3 regions of the Paenibacillus sp. FSL R7-0198 genome follow, and region 1 is predicted to be linked to each of the others. Evidence: riboswitches for the same ligand, from Rfam matches in the RefSeq annotation. Region 1 holds a riboswitch; each other region holds the start of a gene.

Region 1 (7,889 bases):
CCACCATTCGCATGGGACAATCCTTGGGTGTAAGCAACCAGCTCTTAGGCTCCTCCGGTACAGTCACTATCGATAGCGGCTTATTACTGATTATTCAGAGCAAAGATTGAATCCATTCGTATGCTTCATAATTATTTATTACGTTTTTGTAACCAGTGATTCAACGAAGAAAATAGGTTCACACATAATAAAGACCCTTGATATTCAAGGGTCTTTGCTATTTCATCTTTATTGTCCATCCGTCAATGATTAATTTTTTGACATTTTTAATCATATTTTAATAAACATCCCCAAACCATTGTGGCCCAAGGGATTACACTTCCCTATCCAATTTCTAGGTTGTTACAAAGCTGTTATACTCGCTCTAGCAACTTAACGAAAACGAATTTTGGAGGTACTAACTAACATGAAAACAAACATCTTTGTCCAAAAGGCCGTAACCGTCGGGTTGTGCGCTACACTAGGTTTTGGAGCTGTATTAATGACTAACGCACCTGTTGCACAGGCAGCAACTGCTTCTGTATCCACAGGTCAACAGATTGTTAACTATGGTAAACAATTTACTGGAACTCCATATAAATTTGGTGCTTCAACCTCAACAACCAAAGTTTTTGACTGCTCTTCTTTTATGAAATATATTTTCAAAAAGTATGGTGTAGACTTGCCGCGCACTTCCGTGAACCAATCCAAAGAAGGTACAGCTGTATCCAAAGCTAATCTGCGTGTCGGAGATCTGGTATTCTTCTCCAGCGGTAGCCGTTCTACCGGTTCCAATGTCACTCACGTAGGCGTTTATGCGGGAAATGGTAAGATTCTGCATACGTACGGATCTCCAGGCGTAACCCTCTCTGATCTGGACTCTGGTACTTGGAAGAGAACGTATGTTAAAGCTCGTCGTGTACTTTAGAATTATATATTGCTAATCAGTAAGGACCGGAGGTTACTATCCGGTCTTTTATTTTTACCCTCTTTTTGCCACACTCTAAACTGGTGATTCATGGAACTAACTTTAGTAATCTAATTTTTATCATGAAGCATATAACCGATCCCACGCACAGTATGAATCAGTTTCACACTTCTTCCCTTATCCACCTTAACCCGCAGATGTTTGATGTATACGTCCACAACGTTGGTATCCATCGCATACTCATATCCCCATACCTCCCGCAAAATATCACTCCTTGTACATGCTTCATTCACATGCAAGGCCAGAAATTCCAGCAATTCGTACTCTTTTGGCGTTAATGTCAGGTATTCACCCGCACGATTTACCCGCCTTGAACGTAAATTCACTTTAAGATCATGAACTATAATTACTTCTTCACCCTCTTGTGTTGCATTCGCAAAAACACGCAATAAGTTTCGTATTCTGGCGAGCATCACGTTCAGGTGAACAGGTTCCTCCATTACATCATTAGCTCCGTAATCCAGCCATTCTACGATGAATTGAGGAGATGCGTTAGACGTGATAACCAGTAGAGGTACAACCTGACCTTTATCTATCCATCGTTTCAACTCTAATTTCTGATCCTGGTCATGATGTGCTTCCCCCTCACTTCGGTCTACCAGAATGATCAGGTTGATGTGTGATAACAAATTCTTGGCGAATTGGTCTAGTTCAGGTCCTTCCTTTCGTTGCACCTCATACCCTTCGCTACATAAAACATCCTGAATAAGGCTGACCTGCTCTCCTGCTCCAATCAGCAAAATGGCTGTTTTCACTCTTTTTCACCCGGCCTGTCTCTATCCCCACTGCTCGCAGCAATGGTTGGTACAGATAGCATGCCGTAAAATGAAAAAGTCCATTCCCTCAAGGGAACAGACTTTGCTTCTTTCTTGCTTTAACCAAAGTAGCGATGGACGAGCGTACGTGCTTCAGCTGTGTCGTTTGTTCCGTGTACGAGGACACGTCCATCTTGGAAAATAACCATTCTATGGACTCCTGTTGTAAAAGAAACCAAAAACGGATTGGATTCCACTTTTCCTTCTTGAAGTCTATCCAGACGATCCGCCGTTTGTTGAAGATCCAGATTCATACGCCGTGCAGGCCGGATCTGAACGGTATCCCTGCCACATAACACATCGGTTTTCTCCAGATTGGACGCAGAAAGATATGGATACGTTGCCGAATCGCTGCAGGAAGGGCAGTCTTGCTTTTTCGCACCATCCACATTGATGGATATGTATTCGTTCCTCCAAACGTCAAATGACAACAACTTACGTCTCAATGCATTTGCATTGCCACTAAGCAATTTCATCGCCTCTGCTGTCTGATTCGCCGTTACCATCTGTACCGCTTGGGGTATGATGCCAGATGTATCACAAGTATCTCCACCCAGAGGGACTTCACCCAACAAACAATTTAAACATGGCGTATCTCCGGGCATAAACGTATAGGTGATGCCGTAACTACCTACGCATCCACCATAAATCCAGGGAATACGGTGCTTCTGTGCCATATCATTAATGAGTAGTCGGGTATCAAAATTATCCGTTGCATCCATAATCAAGTCTGCATGCTGAACGAGTTCTTCCAACTCATCTACTCTGACATCCAACACTTTCCCTTCCACATGAACCGTGGAATTAATGGCAGATAACCGTTTTTCCGCCGCCATCGCCTTCGGCATCCGTTCAATCGCGTCCTGTTCTACATATAATTGCTGTCGCTGCAGGTTACTCCACTCCACATAATCACGATCCACAATCGTCAAGTGTCCGACTCCTGAACGAACTAACGTTTCTGCGATCCCTGTTCCCAGTGCGCCAGCACCAACGATTAAAACTCTGCTGCCCTTTAATCTCGCCTGACCTTCCTTGCCCAGCGGCGCATAACGTTCCTGTCTGGAATACCGATCGGCCTGCTCCGAGGATGTTGATTGTTGATTTATCATGTATGAACCATTCCTTCCACCGGACTACTGGCTGCTGCATAACGCTTTACGGGAATCATGCCTGCCTCATAAGCCAGCCTACCTGCCTCTACCCCCAATTTCATCGCCTTAGCCATGCTCACTGGATCCCCTGATCCGGATACGGCTGTATTTAACAATACGCCATCGGCACCAAGTTCCATCGCATAAGCAGCATCTTTGGGGGAGCGCAATCCTGCGTCCACAATCACAGGTACAACGGCCTGCTCAATGATGATCTCAAGGTTATAGGGATTGATGATGCCTCTGCCAGCTCCGATGGGAGAAGCGCCAGGCATTACAGCATGTACGCCAAGCAATTGCAGCCTTTTGGCCAGAATGACATCATCTGAAATATAAGGCAATACCGTGAAGCCCTTTTCAAGCAAACTTTCGCAAGCCTTGTACGTTTCAATCGGATCTGGGAGTAGCGTAATTCCATCTCCGATGACTTCGACTTTTATCATATCACAAAGTCCTGAAGCCCGCGCAAGCTCGGCAATTCGCACCGCCTCTTCCGCATTGGAAGCTCCAGCCGTATTCGGAAGAAGAGTGTATTTGTCCAGATCCAATGTATCCAGGAAATGCTTCTGGTTGCGCTCCTCCAGATTCAGACGACGAACAGCAAAGGTTAAAACTTCCGTTTCAGATGCTTCCACAGCCTGACTTTGCACTTCCAGATCCGAAAACTTGCCTGTTCCGAGCAACAATCTGGACTCAAACGTATATTTACCAATGTTCAACATCATCAACCGCCTCCTACAAAATGTACAATCTCGATTCGATCGCCTTCTCTTAATGCCGTCGTTTCATGATACTCACGGGTTAAAATATGCTTGTTCAGCTCTACAACTACAGTCTTGACTTGCAGATCAAAAGATTTAAGCAGTTTATCCACACGATTCAATCTGTCTTCAATCTCCATCCGTTGACCATTAACGATGATATTCACTGCACCACTCCCTTTCTGTTCAATCGCTCCGGACTCAGCGCCTCAATTCCGAGTTCTTCTGAGCTTTTGCCAGCGAGCAACTCAGCGATAAGTCTTCCTGTTATCGCACTAAGCAAGATACCGTTGCGGTAATGCCCAAAGGCGGCGAACAGCCCTGTTATACTCTTGCAAGCACCTATATAAGGCAATCCATCTGGAGTTGCCGGTCTTACGCCTGCCCACGCTCGTATAAATTGTGCTTCTTTCATCCCAGGCACCCAGTGGGTAGCTGCTGTTAGCAGCTTCTGAACACCCTGTACAGAAACGTTCAGATCGGTTCTGCCTGGCAGACTGGTTGCCCCGAGCCAAACTTCGCCATTAGCTTTGGGAACAATATAGATATCCTCTGCATACACCGTTCTGTCAGGTCTGTACCCAGCATGTTCATCTGAGAACTGAACGGCGGCTATTTCTCCTTTTACCGACCACACAGGCATGCTCAGATTCACATGTCTCATCAACTCTTCACTCTGTAATCCAGCCGCTATAATGACATGTTTACATCTCATCTCACCGATCGATGTGGTGATTCCCTGCACGCCATGTTCGTTTGCTTGCACACGTATATCCTGTATGTCCTCCATAACCCGTGCTCCAAATGCTTGAGCGGATTCAGCATATGCCTTCGTTAGATGGACTGGAAGAATCTCACTCTCGTAAGGTCTGTAGTAGGCTCCATACGTATCTCTGTTAAGCCATGATGCCTCCTGTTGCACAACGGAACGATCCCACCATACCTCATCAGCAGAAGCAGACAACGCAGACTTCCGATTGTCCTTATAACTACTTAATTCACTGTATGAACGAAAAGGAGTTAGGAATCCCTGGCATTGCAGGCCAGTCTCTACCTCACTGAGTGTAGCCATTAGCACCTGTTGCTCGATAAGTAACTGTCTACTCTGTCTGGCAAGCTTAGCCATCAAAGGATGAGCAAAATCCTCACTGTCTGCCGCCAGCATTCCAGCCGCCGCGCAAGAAGTGCCTCCTGCAATCGCCGAACGCTCCAGCAACAGCACATCCTGTCCACGGGAAGCAAGCTCATAAGCGATAGCACAACCAACAACGCCTCCACCTACAATAATCGTTTCTGCATGAAACTTATCCGGTTTATCAATAACGATCTCTTTCATCCTCTCATCTCCTTGATTCAGGGACTCAGACTTTCTGTAGCAACGATAGCCTGCCTTAATAATGCAGCCGCCCGATCCGGTGACTCGCTCGCCCATACATTAGAGATCACGGCGACTCCCTGTGCCCCTGCAGAGCGAATAACGTGAATGTTTCCCGGTCCGATACCCCCAATCGCCATGACAGGAATGGAGACACGCCTGCACACTTCAGCAAGAGCATGTAATCCTCTGGGGTCAAGATCAGGCTTACTGTTGGTTGAGTAGACATGCCCGAAGAAAAGATAATCGGCTCCCCGTTCTTCAGCGATTTTTGCCTCATCGATTGAATGAACAGATACACCCAGACGAAGGCGCTGCACATTGCTCATGACAGCAGGGTTACAGTTGCGTATCGCATCTTGCCCCCAATGTACACCGCCACAGATGTCATTCTGTAAAGGCAGTTCTGAACCATTGATAACGATGCGACAAGATGGAACGCCAACGCTGCGCAGACTTTCAGCCCAATCGATCTTGTCTTGCCATGTGAGTTGTTTTTCTCGTATATGAATATAGTCCACTGATGGCCAAACGTCCTTTGCAGCTTTTACAAAAGATGCTTGATCCCCTGCACCCGTAGATACAACATGCAATTCAAATGATCTGTGTACATGTTCATGAGAAATTACCGTACCATCCCTCTCCTTCCATGCGTGAATGCTATGAAAACACAAAAAAAGCCACTCCCGTAGGGGAGTGGCTGCGTATTAATTATTGAACCAGATGACTGACTGAAGCATACAGTTCATTTCGTGCAATAAAGCTATAGACCTTATAGCCATAACGTTATACACGCAACTGCATGTTTCAATTCGTTAAGCAGACGGTCCTTTTGAGTTGCCGTTTGCTCACGTCATTCACTGAAACGCGCTCGCCACTTCCCTACGCTGGTATGATCCAGATCAGGTGCAAAGGGTCCGGAATCGCATTCTTCCATCTCAGCCGCATCGTGCGGCCCCCCTAGTGTTCATATGAAGTTGTAGCCTATGTTACCATAGACGGATTTTTTTGTCACCGTCATTTCTGTTAAACATTGTCTTAAATCGTCTAGTTTTTCTCAGACCATTCTTCGACATTCCATGTTTTGGTAACCCAACCCTCGTAGAAATCAGGTTCATGAGATACCAGTAACACCGTTCCCTTGAATTCTTTCAAAGCACGCTGCAACTCCGCTTTAGCTGTGACATCCAGATGGTTCGTCGGCTCATCAAATAGAATCCAGTTGCTTTCACGCATCAAGAGTTTGCATAAACGAACCTTGGCTTGTTCTCCACCACTCAGCATATTAAGCGGACGAGTAATGTGCTCATTTTTCAACCCACAGCGAGCGAGATGACCTCGGACCTCATTTTGGGTCAAATGTGAAAACTCATTCCAGACATCCTCAATCGGCGTGATATTCCCAGCACGAACCTCCTGCTCAAAATATGCCGTTTCGAGATAATCTCCTAAGAAAGTCTTTCCACTGAGTGGAGATATTTTTCCCAGGATGGTTTTCAACAGCGTCGATTTACCCACACCATTACAACCTACGATGGCAATTTTCTCACCACGTTCGATTGTCATTGTCATCTTAGGCAGCAAAGGATACGTATATCCAATTTCAAAATCAATGCCCTCAAAGACCGTTTTGCTGCTCGCACGGGCATCCTTAAATTTGAACGTTGGTTTGGCCGCTTCATCTGGGCGATCAATACGTTCAATTCTGTCCAACTGCTTCTCCCGACTCTTCGCTCGACCTGAAGTTGAAGCACGTGCCTTGTTACGCTGAATGAAATCTTCCTGCTTCTTGATGTACTCTTGCTGCTTCTCGTATGCATCAATATGCTGGGCTTTATTCATATCAGCCATCTCGAGGAACTTGTTATAGTTCGCTGCATATCTCGTTAATTTGGCAAATTCCAAATGATAAATGACATTTACGACTTCATTCATGAATTCCGTGTCATGGGAGATTAAGAGGAACGCGTGCGGGTAGTCCTTCAGGTAACGTGACAGCCATTCAATATGCTCTACATCCAGATAGTTGGTCGGCTCATCCAGTAACAGAGCTGTAGGTTTCTCGAGCAGAAGCTTGGCAAGCAGCACCTTGGTACGTTGTCCACCACTTAGAGCTGCGACATCCCGATCAAGACCAATTGCGGACAAACCAAGACCATTAGCCATCTCTTCCACTTTTACGTCAATCAGATAAAAGTCGCCCTGTTCCAGTTGTTCCTGAATATCGCCCATCTCTTCCAGCAACTGCTCCAGCTTATCTGGATCTGCATCTGCCATCTGGTCCGTAATATTCATCATTTCTTTTTCCAATTCAAGCAACGGAAGGAATGCATCTTTAAGCACGTCACGAATGGTTTTACCTGGCGTAAGCTTCGTGTGCTGATCCAGATATCCATAACGGACCTTAGGTGTCCATTCCACTTTTCCACTATCTTTAAGCAATTTACCGGTAAGGATGTTCATTAATGTGGATTTACCTACACCATTGGCACCAACAAGCCCTACGCGCTCTCCGGCAAGTAAACGAAACGATACATTTTTAAATAACGTGCGATCTCCAAAATTGTGACTTACGTTCTCTACTGACAATAAACTCATAAGATGAGGTTGCTCCTATCTATTAGACATTACTTTTGTGATTGTTCCGAAACCCTATTCTAGCACAGGTCCCGTCTTTTCTGAAAGTAATGTAAACATATCAGGAACCTCTTCCATAATTTTGTCATACAGGGTACCCTAACGGTTAGAGCATTTATATTCGAAATAGCCTTGTGCAGCTGCTTGTCTCGCGTCTGTGAACACCTCTTCAGCACGGTA
Region 2 (7,889 bases), 3.4 Mb from region 1:
TCTCAGTATATACGAACGCCGGACCAAATTGCAACCTTCTGTATCGATCAGGAATTCATGGCACATCGTAACATGTCCTGTTATGATAGACTTTGTCTTCAAGATTGCGCTCTATTGTGATCCTCAATTTATGTATATAAGTAGAAGGAGTTCTTTATGAAAAAATTACTTTGGATCGGATGTCTGTCCTATTTCCTGATTGGACTTGCCCACGTCGTGCTCGGTTCCATTTTACCGGTTGCACTTGAACATTACGGCAAAGATTATAGCCAAGGCGGAACGCTGATCTTTGCTCAATTTGCCGGATTCCTCGGTGGTGTATTGTTATCTCCATGGCTGAACAGACGCTTTGGTAAACGGGGTGGCCTGTTAATCGCCACAGCGTTGCTCTGTATTGCAGAATTATCCTACATGCTGTTGCCACCATGGGGCTGGATGTTCGTCATTGCACCCGCTGCCGGCTTTGGATTCGGAATGGTTGAGGCTGTTATTGGCACCATTATCATCGCTGCAATCAAAGACAATACAGCCGTTGCCATGAGTCGACTGGAAGTGTTATTCGGGATCGGGGCGATGGTCATGCCGCTTATTGCCAGCGGTCTGATTGCTGCCGGATACTGGCGTCTCTCCTTTCTCGTTGTTGCGATCTGCGCATCGCTGACCTTTGTTTTCTGGGCAAAAGGATCATTCGGTGAACTCGATAAGTTTCTGGAGCGACAGAGTTCAAATCACGCTTCCGTAAATACGCACTCTGCTGGGACATCGGGTGAGATGCATCCCGCATCTCCAAGTACACCCAGTCCAACCTATCGTGGCCGTAACAGGACTCTTCTGGTATTATTCGTTCTGTTCTTCTTCCTATATGTTGGCACAGAAATGAGTCTTGCGAACTTCATGCCGGCGATCCTGATTGAGAAAATGAACATGAAGGAAGCCGGAGCAGCGCTTAGTGTCACCTGTTTCTGGATTGCCATGTCCGTAGGACGACTCTTCGCCGGGTATATCGCAGAGAAATTCCAATACCGCGTATATGTCCTGTACAGTTGTCTCGCGTCTGTTCTTTTGTTAATGCTATTTCCATTTACAAACCAAATCTGGTCTGCATTTCTCATCATCTTGCTGCTTGGACTTGCGATGTCAGGTATTTTCTCCATTGCCCTTGTCTTCGCCAGTAAACTGCTGCCCGGAACTGAAGAATCCACACCCAGCATTTTGATTGCCTCAGGTGGAGTTGGCGGTGCCATTCTGCCTTTGACTACGGGATGGAGTCTTGATCATCTGGCGGTTAATCAATCTGCATGGATGCTTGCGATCTTTGCAGTTGGCCTGCTTGTCATTAGCGTAATCACGTATCAATGGCAGAACAAACATGTGGTGGATCCAGCGACTTAACAGTTATGTGTCGATGCAGTCCTGAGAATTAGAATTAGAAATAGAATACCTATTATAGAGATTGAGATGTCCACCGCCATGACCTGACGGTGGATATTTTGTTGTAGCGTTACTCTGTTCTAACGAACCTAACACACGCTATTCCCCTCCATTTCCGCATGTTTGAAATCTAACGAATCCTAAAGACGTTATTGTAGGTAATTATCTAAAATTCAAGGTCTCGTTGCAGTTTTTCTGCATAATAACACCCCTGAGATTCGTTAGATTTTTCATTCCCTAAAAACTGGCCTAATAAGGTGTCCTCGATTCGTTAGCGCTGTTATCATGGTGGAAAGTGTCCTATCTTTGCCTCGCTGATCACCTTTCATTAAAGGTGAAAATACGATCTATTCATTTGCACAAGATTGCCCAGGAAATACTTTGGGTCTGGGTGAATCACACACTTTTGTTAACGACAGGCATTACGGGCCCGTTATCCTTGATGAATTTACCAAATACATATCGGACGAGTGGCCCCAAAATGATCAATTGATATGGAAGCGCCAGGCTGAAGTTACGAGCGATTGTATGAAGGTACGTACGGAGTACGAATGACCCACTTAATTGATCCGCGAGATATGCCGAGATCATTCCATACATGGACATAATCAGTACCATGCCAATCACCATAAAAAATGACATAGCAAGCACACCCAAAATCTTGTTGGACTTGTCGAAGGGCAAGGAGAATGCAATCTTTCTCGCCACAGGGCCAACAATGAAAGACTCCACCAGAAACGCGATGACAAAACATAATATGAATTGAAGCAGTATCTCAAGCGGGGACATCTTGCCGAGTAACCCACTGTGCCATAGATTGAAGAACATCATGACCAAGACCATTCCTGTACACATCATTAATCCGAAAATAATTTGTTCCTTCTTGCTTGCTGGCAATTCTCTCATCCTCTCTGTTTACCTTCGTAATTATAGAGATGAGGAAACCCTCCACATAAGTGAACATTATGTGAACATTTATGGTTTTTTCAAATTAAAATCCGATTTGACAACCTCGTAGTACAGCCCTATGATATCCCTTAAAATGGTAGAGAATTTACTACATTTGGAGGAATATAATTATGAGTTTTCAAAAGCGCATTGACCACGTCGGCATTGCCGTTCGTGATCTGGATACTACGCTTCGTTTTTATACGGAGGTTGTTGGATTGGAACTGAAAGACCGGGTGACGCATACGAACGGTGTCATTCAGCTCGCCTTTCTCGGCTTCAATGGAAGTAACGAGACTGAGATTGAGTTAATTCAAGGATACAGCGACAAGCTGCCTTCCGAAGGTACGGTACACCATTTTGCGATCCATGTAGATGACCTTGATTCTGAGTACAAACGCATCCAAGCCACCAAAGCCGTATTTATTGATGGAGAGATTATTACACTGCCTAACGGTTACCGCTATTTCTTCATCTATGGACCTGAAAAGGAATGGATTGAGTTCTTCCAGCGCTAAGAATTGGAGTTGATTTCATGAACATTTTAATTACTGGCGCAGCCGGGAAAATTGGCCGGGACTTGTCCCAACACTTGTCAGAAGCATATCACCTGCGACTAACGGATTTGAATATCGGCAGACTGCATACGTATCAAGAAACCGACCATGAGATCATGACACTGGATGTGACAGACCCTGAAGCCTGTCAGCATGCTTGCGAAGGCATGGATGTGGTAGTACATCTGGCGGGAGACCCTTCCCCGAATGCCGGATTCTATGAATCGTTGTTGGACATCAATATCAAAGGTACATTTAATGTATTCCGTGCAGCTAAGGACCAAGGTGTGCAAAGAGTCATTCTGGCGAGCAGTGCACAGACGATTGAGGGGTATCCCATTGATGCTCAAGTCTATCCGGACATGCCAACACACCCACGGAATTTGTACGGGGTTAGCAAATGTTTTGGAGAATCGCTCGCTTCCTATTTTGCGTATACCGAGGGTTTACAAAGTGTTGCGATACGTATAGGTGCATATGATGATTTTCAACCGGACGGACCAGCGCTGGAAGCAAGGGATATGAGCGCGTATATTAGTCCGGCTGACTTGTGTGATTTGATGTTCAAAGCCATTACCGTTACCAATCTGGAGCCCTTCACCATACTGCATGGGATCTCGAATAATCGGTTTAAACGATTGAATCTGGAAACCACTCAGAAACAGGTAGGCTATGACCCAAAATCCGATGCTTTTGCACTCAGTCAGATTTCCTTATATGATTCGCCACGATAATTAATGAAAATAACACATCCAAACAGACCGTTATACATATGTATAACGGTCTGTTTGATAAGTTCATACGTGTCCCCATCCAGTTCCTGACTGGACACGTTCCACCTGCTGGCCTATAATTACACCTAGTAATGCCCGTAACTTCATAGTTTCCCAGGGGAGTCGGAATTGGCCGGCTGAGAGTGTATCCCACCAAGATACTAACCCTTAGACCTGATCTGGATCATGCCAGCGTAGGAATCGGAGTATATCGAAATGGCACAGCCCTATGGCTGAACGCCACCTCTCTAACGCCTGCACGCGTCCCGGATTACGGGACGCTTTTTTAATGTTCTTTTATATAGCCAGAGAGCTAAAAAAAGTGACGTTATCCAGATCTCAACTGGTATAAATCTGTCGATTTATGCAAGATGATTGGATATGAAGCCAAGGAGTACCCCGTGCCACTCGGCCGGACATACCGAAGGAGAGAATCACAGATGAAATGGCGTAAAACAATGGGACTGCTGCTCTTGTGTGTACTGCTGGTGACTGTAGCCGCATGTGGCGGTAAAGAAGCCGCCCCCGTAGAGCAGAACGGCAACACAAATACAGAAAGCAGTAACGAAGGTGGCACTGCCGCCTTAAAGGATATTAAAGTGGTGCTCGACTGGACACCAAATACGAATCATACCGGCCTGTATGCGGCTGTAGATCAAGGTTTTTACAAGGCCGAAGGCTTAAACGTGGAGATTGTACAACCAGGTGCCGGTGGCGCGGATACGATGGTTGCATCGAACGAAGTGCCTTTTGGCGTAAGTTATCAGGAGAGTGTAACTCAAGCCCGTACACAGGGTGTTCCTCTCGTCTCCATCGCAGCAGTTATTCAGCATAATACATCCGGGTTCGCTGCTCCGGCGGATCGGAATATCAAATCACCGAAAGATTTTGAAGGTAAAACCTATGGCGGTTGGGGTTCCCCAGTCGAAGAAGCCGTGATGCAATCCATTATGGAAGGCGACGGAGCAGATGTATCCAAAGTGAAAAACATTAACATGGGTGACGCTGACTTTTTCACCGCAGTGAAACGGGACATTGATTTCGCGTGGATTTTCTACGCTTGGACGGGGATTGAAGCCGAATTGCGCGGAGAACCAATCGACATGTTATATGTGAAGGATTATTCAGATGCATTGGATTACTACACGCCTGTCCTCGTAACAAACGAGCAGACGATCCAAAACGACCCTGAGCTGGTGAAAGCATTTCTGAAAGCCACTTCCGAAGGATATCAATATGCCATTGATCATCCCGAAGACGCAGCGAACATTCTGATCAAGGCTGTACCGGATCTGGACAAGGAATTGGTCCTGGCAAGCCAGAAATGGCTTAGTCCAAAGTACACAGATGACGCCCCGCGCTGGGGTGAGCAAAAGCAGGAAGTATGGCAGAATTACACCGACTGGATGTTTAGCAAAAAACTGCTCGATGAACAGATCGATGTAAGCAAGGCATATACAAACGCGTTTTTACCCCAATAAAAATTGCTTAAGTTTAACTTTTTACACAAGAACGAAGAGTGCAGAACCCATCTGAAGAAACAAAGTGTTCGCCTTTATCCCCGGATTTCCCCATTGAAAATGGATTCAAGAAATCTGGGGATAACAGCGATCGGAAGAGGGTACTGCAATCGGAGTGATAAGTGTAAACCTGGTTCAATTCATGCAATTTATCACGAAAGGAGCCGTGATCTCTCATGGCAAGCACACTACTTAGCATTCAGGTTATTCCCAAAACGCCAAATGGCGAGAATTCTTATCCTTACGTAGATCGCGCCATTGAAGTTATTCAGCAATCCGGCCTGAAATATCAGGTGAACGCGCTCGACACCACGATGGAGGGAGAACTGGAGGAACTGCTCGAGGTTGTCCGTAAAATGCACGAGGTACTTGTGGAGGCTGGTAGCCCAAGCATCATCTCCCAGATCAAAATCGCCCATAGCCCTGCTGGCTTCAGCATGGATACCCTGACGGAGAAGTATCGCTAATGCATGCCTATTTCAAAAGTGTATGGCCGCCCATTGTGGCGGTTATTCTCTTTATAGCGATATGGCAGGGAGCCGTCTCCCTCTTCCATATTGAGAAATGGATGCTGCCTGCACCATCCGACATCGCCCGCGAAGCGGCAACCCAGGCCGAGCGGCTTGGCATGCACGCTTCCGCAACCATTCAGTTAACCCTGATCGGATTCGCGGCCGGCACCGCGGTTGGATTATTAATTGCGATGGTGCTGCATTTGGTCCCTTTTCTCAAGTCGGCCCTGTATCCTTTACTTATTCTTAGTCAAAATATCCCAACCATCGCGCTCGCGCCGCTCCTGTTAATCTGGTTCGGATTCGGGCTGTTGCCCAAGCTGATTACGATCATCCTGGTATGTTTCTTCCCCGTTGCAGTGGCGGCCATGGATGGCTTGACCCGTACTGACGCCGCGATGATGAACTATATGCGCATGGCTGGTGCGAAACGTCACCATATCTTCTGGAAGCTGGAGCTCCCCCATGCGCTGCCATCCGTGTTCTCCGGTGTCAAAATTGCCGCTACCTATAGCGTGATGGGTGCCATCATCGCCGAATGGATTGGTGCAGACAAGGGTATTGGTTATTATATGATGCTGCAAAAGTCGGCTTATCGCACGGATCGCCTATTCGTGGCGATCATGATTATTGTCGCGCTCAGCTTGCTGCTCTTCCTGTTCATTGCCCTGCTGGAGAAGCTACTCGTGCGCTGGCGGCCACAGAAGCGATAATAAAGAAGTAATCTGTATATTAGGAAGTGATGACCATATGAATCGGCAACAGGACGAACAAGTCCAGCCTGGACGAGGAGCAAGTGTAGTGGAGCCAACGCACGGTGAAAAGTTAAACTCGGCTACGCCTAATCGACCTGCCAATACGACTCCTGCTTCGGTTCCACCTGCACTGGACGTTGTTAATGTTCATGCATCATTCCGTGAACGGCGGAGCAGGTTACCGGTTCTGAACGGCCTGTCCCTGACTGTGGAGCAAGGCGAGTTTGTCGCTATCGTTGGACCATCCGGCTGTGGCAAAAGCACCCTGTTCCACATCATCGGCGGTCTGCTGAAGCCACAGGAAGGCCAAGTGCTTATGAACGGTCAGAATGTAACGGGACAACGTGGCAAGATTAGTTATATGCCTCAACAACCCGCTCTTTTCCCTTGGCGTACCATTGAAGATAATGTACTACTTGCTGGTGAAGTAGCTTCAAGCGCTCCTCCTCGGGCTGAAGCTCTTGCGGAAGCTCGTAAGTGGTTAAGCAGCGTGGGTCTTGCCGGGTTTGAGCAAGCATACCCTCATATGCTGTCTGGCGGAATGCAGCAGCGTGCTGCATTTCTGCGTGCCCTGCTCAGTCCGCAGGAACTCATGCTGCTGGACGAACCTTTCAGCGCGCTGGATGCACTGACACGTAGCGACATGCAACGCTGGCTGCTCGATATCTGGGAACAGAACCGCCGCTCGGTGCTGTTCATCACCCATAATATCGAAGAAGCACTGCTGCTTGCGGATCGGGTCTATGTGTTATCCAACCGACCTGCAACAGTGTTGCACGAGGTACATGTTCCTTTTGATCGCCCAAGACGAGAAGAAATTACGGAGGAATCCGCTTTTCTGGAGCGTAAACGGCAGATTGCACAGTGGATGAGAGAAGAACAGCAGAAAGCCCGCCTATCTTGATAGCGCGGGTTTTTAAGTTATTATTTTCCTTTAATGGGTGATCCACCACAATGAATTCTGCGTAACATAGTTAGAATATAAATGAACACAAGGAGGAATTCCCTCGTGCATTCTCAAGCTTTTGCACCATTAATTGATGCTCATATTCACTTCGATCAGTATACCCCTGACGAACAACGCGAGATGCTGCTATCTTTCCCGTCTCAGCAGGTCGAAGCCGTCATAGCCGTGTCCATGAATCTCGCTTCTGCCCAGGCCAATCTGGAGCTTGCAAAACAACATCCACGCACCATCTATCCAGCCTTCGGTTTCCATCCAGAACAGGAACTGCCGTCCGCTGAAGAAATGGACCTGTTCTTCCAATGGATCGAGAAGCATATGGGACAAGCCATAGCAATAGGAGAAGTCGGCCTTCCCTATTACAACCGTCTGGAAGCGGAACAGGCAGGGCAGCGCTTCGATCAGAGCGGGTATATCAAGCTGCTTGAA
Region 3 (7,889 bases), 3.6 Mb from region 1:
TAATCGTCCAGAAAATCGTATGCAGGTAGTGGCCTGCCCCGTTGAAGGCGAGTTCACGTTCCCAATGTTTGATGAGTTCAAAGTTATTCTTTTTTCGCGATTCCGCCAGCTTTTTCTCTGCTACATTTAGTCCGTCCACATAAGATTGATGGTGTTTGTCATGATGGATACGCATCGTCAGCTCATCAATATGTGGCTCCAGCGCATTGTACGCATAGGGGAGAGGCGGCAGTGTGTGTCCTCCGATGGGAACCGGCTTCTCTTTTACGGGAGGTGCTGTAGAGCTTGGTGTGGCTTGTGTTGTTCCGGTAGAAGGCGGTTGAATGGTTGCGGATTGGATCTGAGCTGAAGCGGCAGGTGCATTTACATTTCCCTCTGGAGAAGTTGGAGCTTCTGAAGCTTGGCGATGGATGCTTCCTGACTCTGACGTATGCAACGCATTTTCCAGAAAAAGTGACGGCTCCGAATCCGTTTCGCGCAAGATGCCAGGTTGGCCAAGCGTATCCAATACGCCCAGAAAATATTCCGATTCGCGGATAAAATGCAGAATGAGTACTTTGGCAAGCGGAACAGCTTGCACAGCAGCACTTTGTTCCAGAAGAACATACAGCTGTCTGATGAACTCTCTCGATTGCTGCCGAGCTGCCAACACAAGTTGATCGATACAACGAACCATGTAGGGAGCAGGTGGGTGGGTTGCGGGCAATAGTTGTTTTAAAAGCTGATTGGCTACTCGCTCACTGTTTGCAAAGGTAGCCTCCCATTCCTCCAGTAGCTTGACGTATGGGGGCTCCAGATCAGGAACCAGGGCACGAATGACGAGTGTATGTTCTTTCTCCTGCTCTTTCCAGAAACGGATTTCCTCCAATGTCCGCAGAGGCAGTAGGTGACCATATCCATACCAGTTCATCTATGTTGAACCTCCTTCAGATGAAATTCATTACATGCAGACCATCTGTTCATGCGTCCCAAGAGTATATTCCGCGAGCTTGTTGTCCTATGATTGCAAAAAAAAAGAGCCCCTGAGGGCTCTGGAAAAAATTCGATGATTGAAATTTGGTTATTCTCCACTATTCGTGTTTTGCACATCGTCACTGCTTGTCTTCGTTACATGACTCAGGAAAGTTGAGACACGGCGCAGATATTCTTTCGGATGCTCCCGGAAAATAAGTTCATGATGCGCGTCCTGTACAATCCATACATCCGAATACGGATTAGTCTGGTTGGCGGCGAGCTGCTCCGCAATTGGATAAGGCGCCTTCTCGTCCTCTGTACCATGGATGAAGAAAATCGGGAACGGATAATCTTCCTTTTTCACTTCCTGATACGGGATCTGTTGCAATCCGGTACCATTCAGAACAGGGAACAACAGATTCATGATCTCGAGTGTGGGCTGACGCGGGAGATCGATCTGGTTATGAATGTTGTGGTACAGCGTATCCGGCTCAAGCAGGAACGTACTGTCCAGAATCATTGCATCCACTTCCTGTGTAATCAGCCCAGTCTGAAGCGCTGTACCGGCACCCATCGAGAAGCCCCAGACAACCAGTTCCTGCGCACCACGTTGCTTGGCGAACTGGATCGCACCGAGCAATTGCTGTGACTCAGCTTTGCCACCTGTGGCTACAGCTTTGTTCACCTGTGAGGCGAAGCCATAATCGAACATGACCACGTTGAACCCAAGTTGATGGGCATAGTGTGCCAGGTCATACATGGGTACCCATGTTTCTTCACGATTGGCACCATAGCCGTGACTGAAAATAATCGTTTTGCTTGCAGCATTGTCAGCAGGTATATACCATCCCTGCATCGTCCGGCTGCCATCTGCTGCCGGGAACGTGATGTCTTCATACTTCATGTTCTTGGCCTGCATTGGATTGGAGAAGACCGGTGCTACAGTAGGATTGGATAATACCCATGCGATATAACCATGCAGTGCGATAAAACAAAACAGTAGAAAAAATACAACGGAGAGCAGCAACGCTACGATAATATGTTTGAACCGAATCAGCCTCGGTGATAGGGAAGAGGGCAGATCGGACACTTTTGTATGCAGCGGGGCTTCGCTCTGGGATGTTGGATACATGAATGCCCCTCCTTTGAAGTTCAGTTGAAGATAACAACGACATGAAAAGAGAATTGCGTTTATTTCAGAGCCTGCTTCAGAGCGATATCTTAATGTAATATATCTTTATCGTATGTTCCAGTATAGTCAAAGTCAATTGATTGAGGGCATTTGTTACGCAATTGTTATATAGTTCTTAAGATATATGGGTAACATTACCTTAGTGTGTAAATTACAGGGGATTAAGTCTTATAAAAAGGAAAAATTTACAGGTTAGCCTATTTTGATTTTGGCTCTTTTTGGTTTACAGATGAGACCGTTTCTCATATAATTTATGTAACCAAGTTTCATGTGATGAAACATGAGGAGGGCATTATGCCATGGAAGATCGCAAGTTAACCGTCCGGGCTGTGGAACGGGCGCTGGATATATTATTATGTTTTACCACACGCAGTGATCTGGGACTCACCGAAATTGCCAGCCAGATCGGCTTGCACAAAAGTACAGTGCACCGTTTGATGGCTACGCTGGAGGATCGAGGGTTCGTGATCCGTGATGCAGCAACAGAGAAGTACCGACTTGGCATCCGAATCTGGGAGCTGTCAGCTCATATGTCCCGCAGTGATGATCCCGCTATTCTGCTGCTGCCTGCGATGGAGCGACTGAGAGATCGATTGGGAGAGACCGTGAGTCTGTACCTGCGTGATGGGAGTGAACGGATACGGATTCAGGCTGTGCAAAGTGATCAGGCGATTCGCCGAGTCGCCCCCGTTGGTGTTAGACTCCCGCTGTCTGTGGGCGCTTCCAGCAAAGTTTTGATGGCGTTTGCCACGGACGAGGATCGTGAAGAACTGATGAACGGCCCGGAATGGCCGGTGTTTATTGATCCCGCGGTGTATTTAGCGCAAATGGGAGATATCCGGGATAACGGATATGCGACGAGTTATGAGGAACGTGAGCCGGGAGCTGCCGCGGTATCTGTACCGATTATGGATCGCAGAGGCAATATTGCAGCTGCGCTCTCGGTCTCAGGGCCTGTCAGCCGACTCTCGCAGGAGACATTGCATGAATACGCACCTGTGTTGAAGGATGCTGCTACGCAGATGGGGCTCATGTTATCCTGATGTTGAGGTGAGGTTTTTTCTCCAATTGAGTTAGTGTTCTGGAATATAAAGGTTGTTTTTATGTTCCGGTTGCGCTACTCTGTAATGGACGGCCCAACGGAGCCAGCTTCATTGAATATGAACGGCGGCTTATGTAAGCCGCAACTTACTAACGTTACTGGGGGAGTCCGAATTGTCCGGACTGAGACGGAATCGCATGAGATTCCGGACCCTTTGCACCTGATCTGGATCATACCAGCGTAGGGAAGTAATCGGCGATATGACCTCAACCACCTCATGATGTGACCCTTGTAGTCTCCGTTAAGGAGCTGATTGAAGGTGCATTATTGGTGATGGACATAAAAGTCGGTTCCTTCGGGGACCGGCTTTTTTATATACAGGGAACGGGCGATATAGCGCGGATTTTATGGGCTTCTTTTTCGATAACCTGCGGAAGTGGGCTTGGATGAGGAGGGAAGTCTTATAGATCGATGATCTGTGGCAGCCTCCGTCTGTTGTGAACTGTACATAAATAATGTCTCCTCTGGTCTGGTGTAGGATCGCTCTTTCTTCTCTGTGCTCTGGATGATTTGGGACAGGTGCGTAAGTGAGCTGATGACGATACCAATGAAACCAAGTGAACGAACACTGAGGAGGAGACAAGCGAACATGAGTACAGGAAACCAAACGGGACAACAAGCGATGGAACAGGAACATAACGGTCAGCAGGTGGGAAAAGAAACAGGAGCGGCCGGACGGGTTCAGCCTTTTCCGGGCAGCCGCAAAGTCTACATTCAGGGCTCACGGCCGGACATTGCTGTACCGGAGCGTGAGATAGCCCTTCATGACACGAATACTCCCCAAGGGGTGGAGCATAACGAACCGCTGCGTGTCTACGATACGAGCGGCCCGATGACCGATCCCGCATTTCATGCGGATATCCGTGCAGGTCTGCCAGCCCTGCGCACCCGATGGATCACAGAGCGCGGCGATGTTGAAGCTTATCAGGGCCGTACGGTTAAACCGGAGGATAACGGACTGAAGCACGGAGGGAAGAGAGCGGGAGCCGAAGAGTACCCTGGATTGCGTGGAAAACCGCTACGGGCACAGACAGGACGCTGTGTGACCCAGATGCACTACGCGAGGCAGGGAGTCATTACGGCAGAGATGGAGTTTGCCGCCATTCGTGAAGGCGTGGAACCGGAATTTGTGCGGCAGGAGCTGGCGAGTGGACGGGCCATTCTGCCATCCAACATCAATCACCCGGAGAGTGAGCCGATGTTGATCGGTCGTCATTTTCACGTGAAAATCAATGCCAACATCGGCAACTCTGCAGTATCTTCCTCCATCGAGGAAGAGGTCGAGAAGATGACCTGGGCGGTACGATGGGGATCGGATACGGTGATGGATCTGTCCACAGGCAAAAACATTCATACCACCCGGGAATGGATCATCCGCAATTCACCTGTGCCGATTGGTACGGTGCCGCTGTATCAGGCGCTGGAGAAGGTGAATGGCGAAGCGGAAGCGCTGACCTGGGAGTTGTACCGTGACACACTCATAGAGCAGGCAGAGCAGGGCGTGGACTACTTTACGATTCATGCAGGTGTACTGCTGCGTTATATCCCGATGACCGCCAAGCGAATGACAGGCATTGTGTCTCGCGGTGGGTCCATTATGGCAGCATGGTGTCTGGCACATCATCAGGAGAATTTTTTGTACACCCATTTTGAAGAAATCTGCGAGATTATGAAAAGGTATGATGTGGCGTTTTCGTTGGGAGATGGACTTCGTCCAGGCAGTATCTACGATGCCAATGACGAAGCTCAGATGGCGGAACTGGCTACGCTTGGGGAACTGACGCAGATCGCATGGAAGCATGATGTGCAGGTGATGATCGAAGGCCCGGGTCATGTGCCGATGCATAAGATCAAGGAGAATGTGGACTTGCAGATGGAGATCTGTAAAGAAGCACCGTTCTACACACTTGGGCCGCTGACGACCGACATTGCCCCGGGTTACGATCACATCACATCCGCCATTGGTGCGGCCATGATTGGTTGGTTCGGCACGTCCATGCTCTGTTATGTTACGCCAAAAGAACATCTGGGCCTGCCTAACAAGGATGATGTGCGGGAAGGGGTTATCGCCTACAAGATCGCAGCTCATGCCGCCGATCTGGCAAAAGGCCATCCACGTGCCCAGCGCCGGGATGATGCATTGTCCAAAGCGCGCTTCGAGTTCCGCTGGAGGGACCAGTTCAACCTGTCGCTAGACCCTGAACGTGCGCTGTCCTACCATGATGAGACGCTGCCAGCAGAAGGGGCTAAGGAAGCTCATTTCTGCTCGATGTGCGGTCCGAAGTTCTGTAGCATGCGCATTACGCAGGACATTCGTACCTTTGCGGCGGACAAAGGATTGTCCGAGAATGAGGCTGTAGCAGCGGGCATGCAGGAAAAGGCCGAGGAATATCGGACACGTTCCTAGGAGCGGGTACAGCGCAAGCTGGGCAGTCTGACATCGTTTGTAGGTGAGAATACTGCTATTATGTCGTCTGCTTCATCTTACTGATCAGCTTCCTGATACTTTTTATCAGCATTATGGTTGATTGTCTAGCAGATGTTTAATAAAATGAATGTAAGTAAACACCAATAAGAGTAGCCAGGCCAATGGCTACTCCTGCACAGCATTTGCGGTGGGTATTCCTCCGAGTGCAGCAAGTTCAGATGAAGTGACCCGTCAGGCCGTCAACCTGTGGCGGGTCACTTCTTTTTACGATCGATGTATGTCAGGAGCGCAATAATTAACATCGCGAACACGATTACGTCGTTAAAAGAGAAGTTCATAGGATCACCTCCCACTGGAGGCAAGCCTATTTCCCACCACAAATTGGCTGTACAAAGTGATTATACCATTTGAAATGCTCTTGTTCGAGAGCATTTTTATTTTGCAAAAGGAAGCAATATAGTAGTTTTCACATGATTTTAGCGATTGTAATATTTCACTCCAAACCCGCTACTACTATCGAGCCAGGCCCAAATTCTTCTCCAAATACGCGGCAAGCAATGCCAGCGGGCTATGGATCGGAATCCCGCTATCTACTGTAACCTGGGCAGCTGCGGGAGCCATAGACAGTTGGGCTGCCACTACCGTTTTACCCGAATACTGCTCAGCAATCTGCTGTAATCCTTCACGTACCGCTTCGAGATACCCTTGCTGATCTCCACGCATAATCAACTCAAATGTCCCAGGGATGCATACCGCTTCCGTCTGATATGTCTTGGCAACGTGTAGTTGCCCATTCTCATCCTCTTGCTGTAAAGCCTGGTTCACCCGTGCCATCGTGCCTTCAATGGTTGCAGGGTTGGTGAATGCTATGATGTAATCTCCTGCTACTCGCCGCATCTCCTGCAATAACGGATCATCTATGCCGATCACGGGCACAGGGACCTGTGTGGCTTCCTGCTCCAGTACTGTCGCAAACAGGGTACACGTGACCAGAATGGCATCTGCATGACACTCAGCGATCCATTGGAGCGTCTGGGCTACCTTCTCGTGAATAACGACCTCGGAAAAGTCAGCGTCATGTTTAAGACGGTCCAGACCTGGATCGACGTAATGGACCAATTCAACTTCATAAGGAGCAAGCGTCTCTTCAATTAAGGCGATGTTGGAATAATGAGCGTGAAAACAACCAATGGTGATCATGTGCTAAGTCCCCTTTTACAGTTCGTATATGTCATGTCATGGAAATGATTGTAGATATTTAAACCATTATAGAAACATGCCTTAGAACTGTACAGTCGTTTATGGCTCAACGCCAATAACCGCCCTTCCGCCAAGCTGCGGAAAGACGGTCGATAACCTGACTCGAATAGGGTCCGGTGTCCATTTTTATCTAAGGGAAGGAGAAGCATTTTTCTTCGCCATTTTTTGCTGTAGAATTTCATGAAAGGATAGACCTTGAGTGTTCTCATTCTCCTTTTTAGGAGCAGTGGTCGCCGTGTTGCGCGGATATTGGTGATGGTACGGGATCATTTGCTGAATAGGCATGCGGATCATCTTGGTTCCTCCTTTGATGCGTTTTTTCGAATTATGTATTTCGACTGGTTACCATGCCAGGTGCGCATATAGGTACATGTGACTTGTTAGACGAAATAGATGACTTTAGAATGTAATTCCAATTGGATTGAAGTGATTTTACCCGGTTTTAAGAAGATGTAAACGTTTTTAGGGAAATTCAGGAGTAAAGGACCTGATATGAAAGGTTTGATATGGGAGGATCGAATCGGTTGTTATGTGAATAGTCCCAATTTTAAGGAAGTCAATGGTACCCGCTTATGAGGCATATTGTCTGGTTAAATGATGCAAAGCATGCTAACTAACTTGGTACCATGGTCGGGTTGTTTAGGGGGTGATGTAGTTCCGTATATAACAAAAAAACTGCCGAGCGAACTCGGCAGCTTGCATGATATACAGAAGGATGCCAGGGAAACTTTGATCCTGTGTGAGGTGGTATCGTGTTGGGCTTTATCTACTTTGGCGAACAGCGATGTATATATCCACTTGTACACTCTCGGGATTCAGGCTGCGTTCATCATATAATTCAAAATCCCCGGTGAACGTACGATCGCTTTGTTTGTCCCATGCCCATATGGCTCCCCAGGCTTCGCCAACAACTTCTGCCATCGGTCCTTTTCTGGAAGTGAATACGGCGTAAG

The links. Region 1 has a riboswitch for thiamine pyrophosphate ahead of MKY87_RS03170 (thiamine phosphate synthase). Riboswitches for the same ligand answer to the same signal wherever they lie in the genome.
Region 2: it holds a riboswitch for thiamine pyrophosphate, as region 1 does, so the genes downstream of both, MKY87_RS18195 (ABC transporter substrate-binding protein) here and MKY87_RS03170 (thiamine phosphate synthase) in region 1, are expected to answer to the same signal.
Region 3: it holds a riboswitch for thiamine pyrophosphate, as region 1 does, so the genes downstream of both, thiC (phosphomethylpyrimidine synthase ThiC) here and MKY87_RS03170 (thiamine phosphate synthase) in region 1, are expected to answer to the same signal.

Annotation. Positions count from the first base shown of each region.
Region 1 is NZ_JBBOCB010000001.1:768,405-776,293, forward strand. It holds gene MKY87_RS03135 (thiamine diphosphokinase) at 1-110, shown strand, start outside; gene MKY87_RS03140 (C40 family peptidase) at 407-907, shown strand; gene MKY87_RS03145 (response regulator transcription factor) at 1,018-1,722, opposite strand; gene MKY87_RS03150 (ThiF family adenylyltransferase) at 1,842-2,894, opposite strand; gene MKY87_RS03155 (thiazole synthase) at 2,891-3,658, opposite strand; gene thiS (sulfur carrier protein ThiS) at 3,661-3,864, opposite strand; gene thiO (glycine oxidase ThiO) at 3,861-5,033, opposite strand; gene MKY87_RS03170 (thiamine phosphate synthase) at 5,051-5,746, opposite strand; TPP riboswitch at 5,935-6,044, opposite strand; gene MKY87_RS03175 (ABC-F family ATP-binding cassette domain-containing protein) at 6,120-7,670, opposite strand; gene MKY87_RS03180 (hypothetical protein) at 7,809-7,889, opposite strand, start outside.
Region 2 is NZ_JBBOCB010000001.1:4,171,942-4,179,830, reverse strand. It holds gene MKY87_RS18215 (MFS transporter) at 157-1,392, shown strand; gene MKY87_RS18210 (hypothetical protein) at 1,828-2,337, opposite strand; gene MKY87_RS18205 (VOC family protein) at 2,511-2,897, shown strand; gene MKY87_RS18200 (NAD-dependent epimerase/dehydratase family protein) at 2,915-3,670, shown strand; TPP riboswitch at 3,816-3,928, shown strand; gene MKY87_RS18195 (ABC transporter substrate-binding protein) at 4,150-5,190, shown strand; gene MKY87_RS18190 (thiamine-binding protein) at 5,406-5,696, shown strand; gene MKY87_RS18185 (ABC transporter permease) at 5,696-6,454, shown strand; gene MKY87_RS18180 (ABC transporter ATP-binding protein) at 6,492-7,400, shown strand; gene MKY87_RS18175 (TatD family hydrolase) at 7,482-7,889, shown strand, end outside.
Region 3 is NZ_JBBOCB010000001.1:4,411,324-4,419,212, forward strand. It holds gene MKY87_RS19245 (Fe-Mn family superoxide dismutase) at 1-910, opposite strand, end outside; gene MKY87_RS19250 (alpha/beta hydrolase) at 1,061-2,086, opposite strand; gene MKY87_RS19255 (IclR family transcriptional regulator) at 2,446-3,189, shown strand; TPP riboswitch at 3,339-3,452, shown strand; gene thiC (phosphomethylpyrimidine synthase ThiC) at 3,871-5,655, shown strand; gene MKY87_RS19265 (hypothetical protein) at 6,190-6,876, opposite strand; gene MKY87_RS19270 (hypothetical protein) at 7,063-7,230, opposite strand; gene MKY87_RS19275 (zinc ribbon domain-containing protein) at 7,699-7,889, opposite strand, start outside.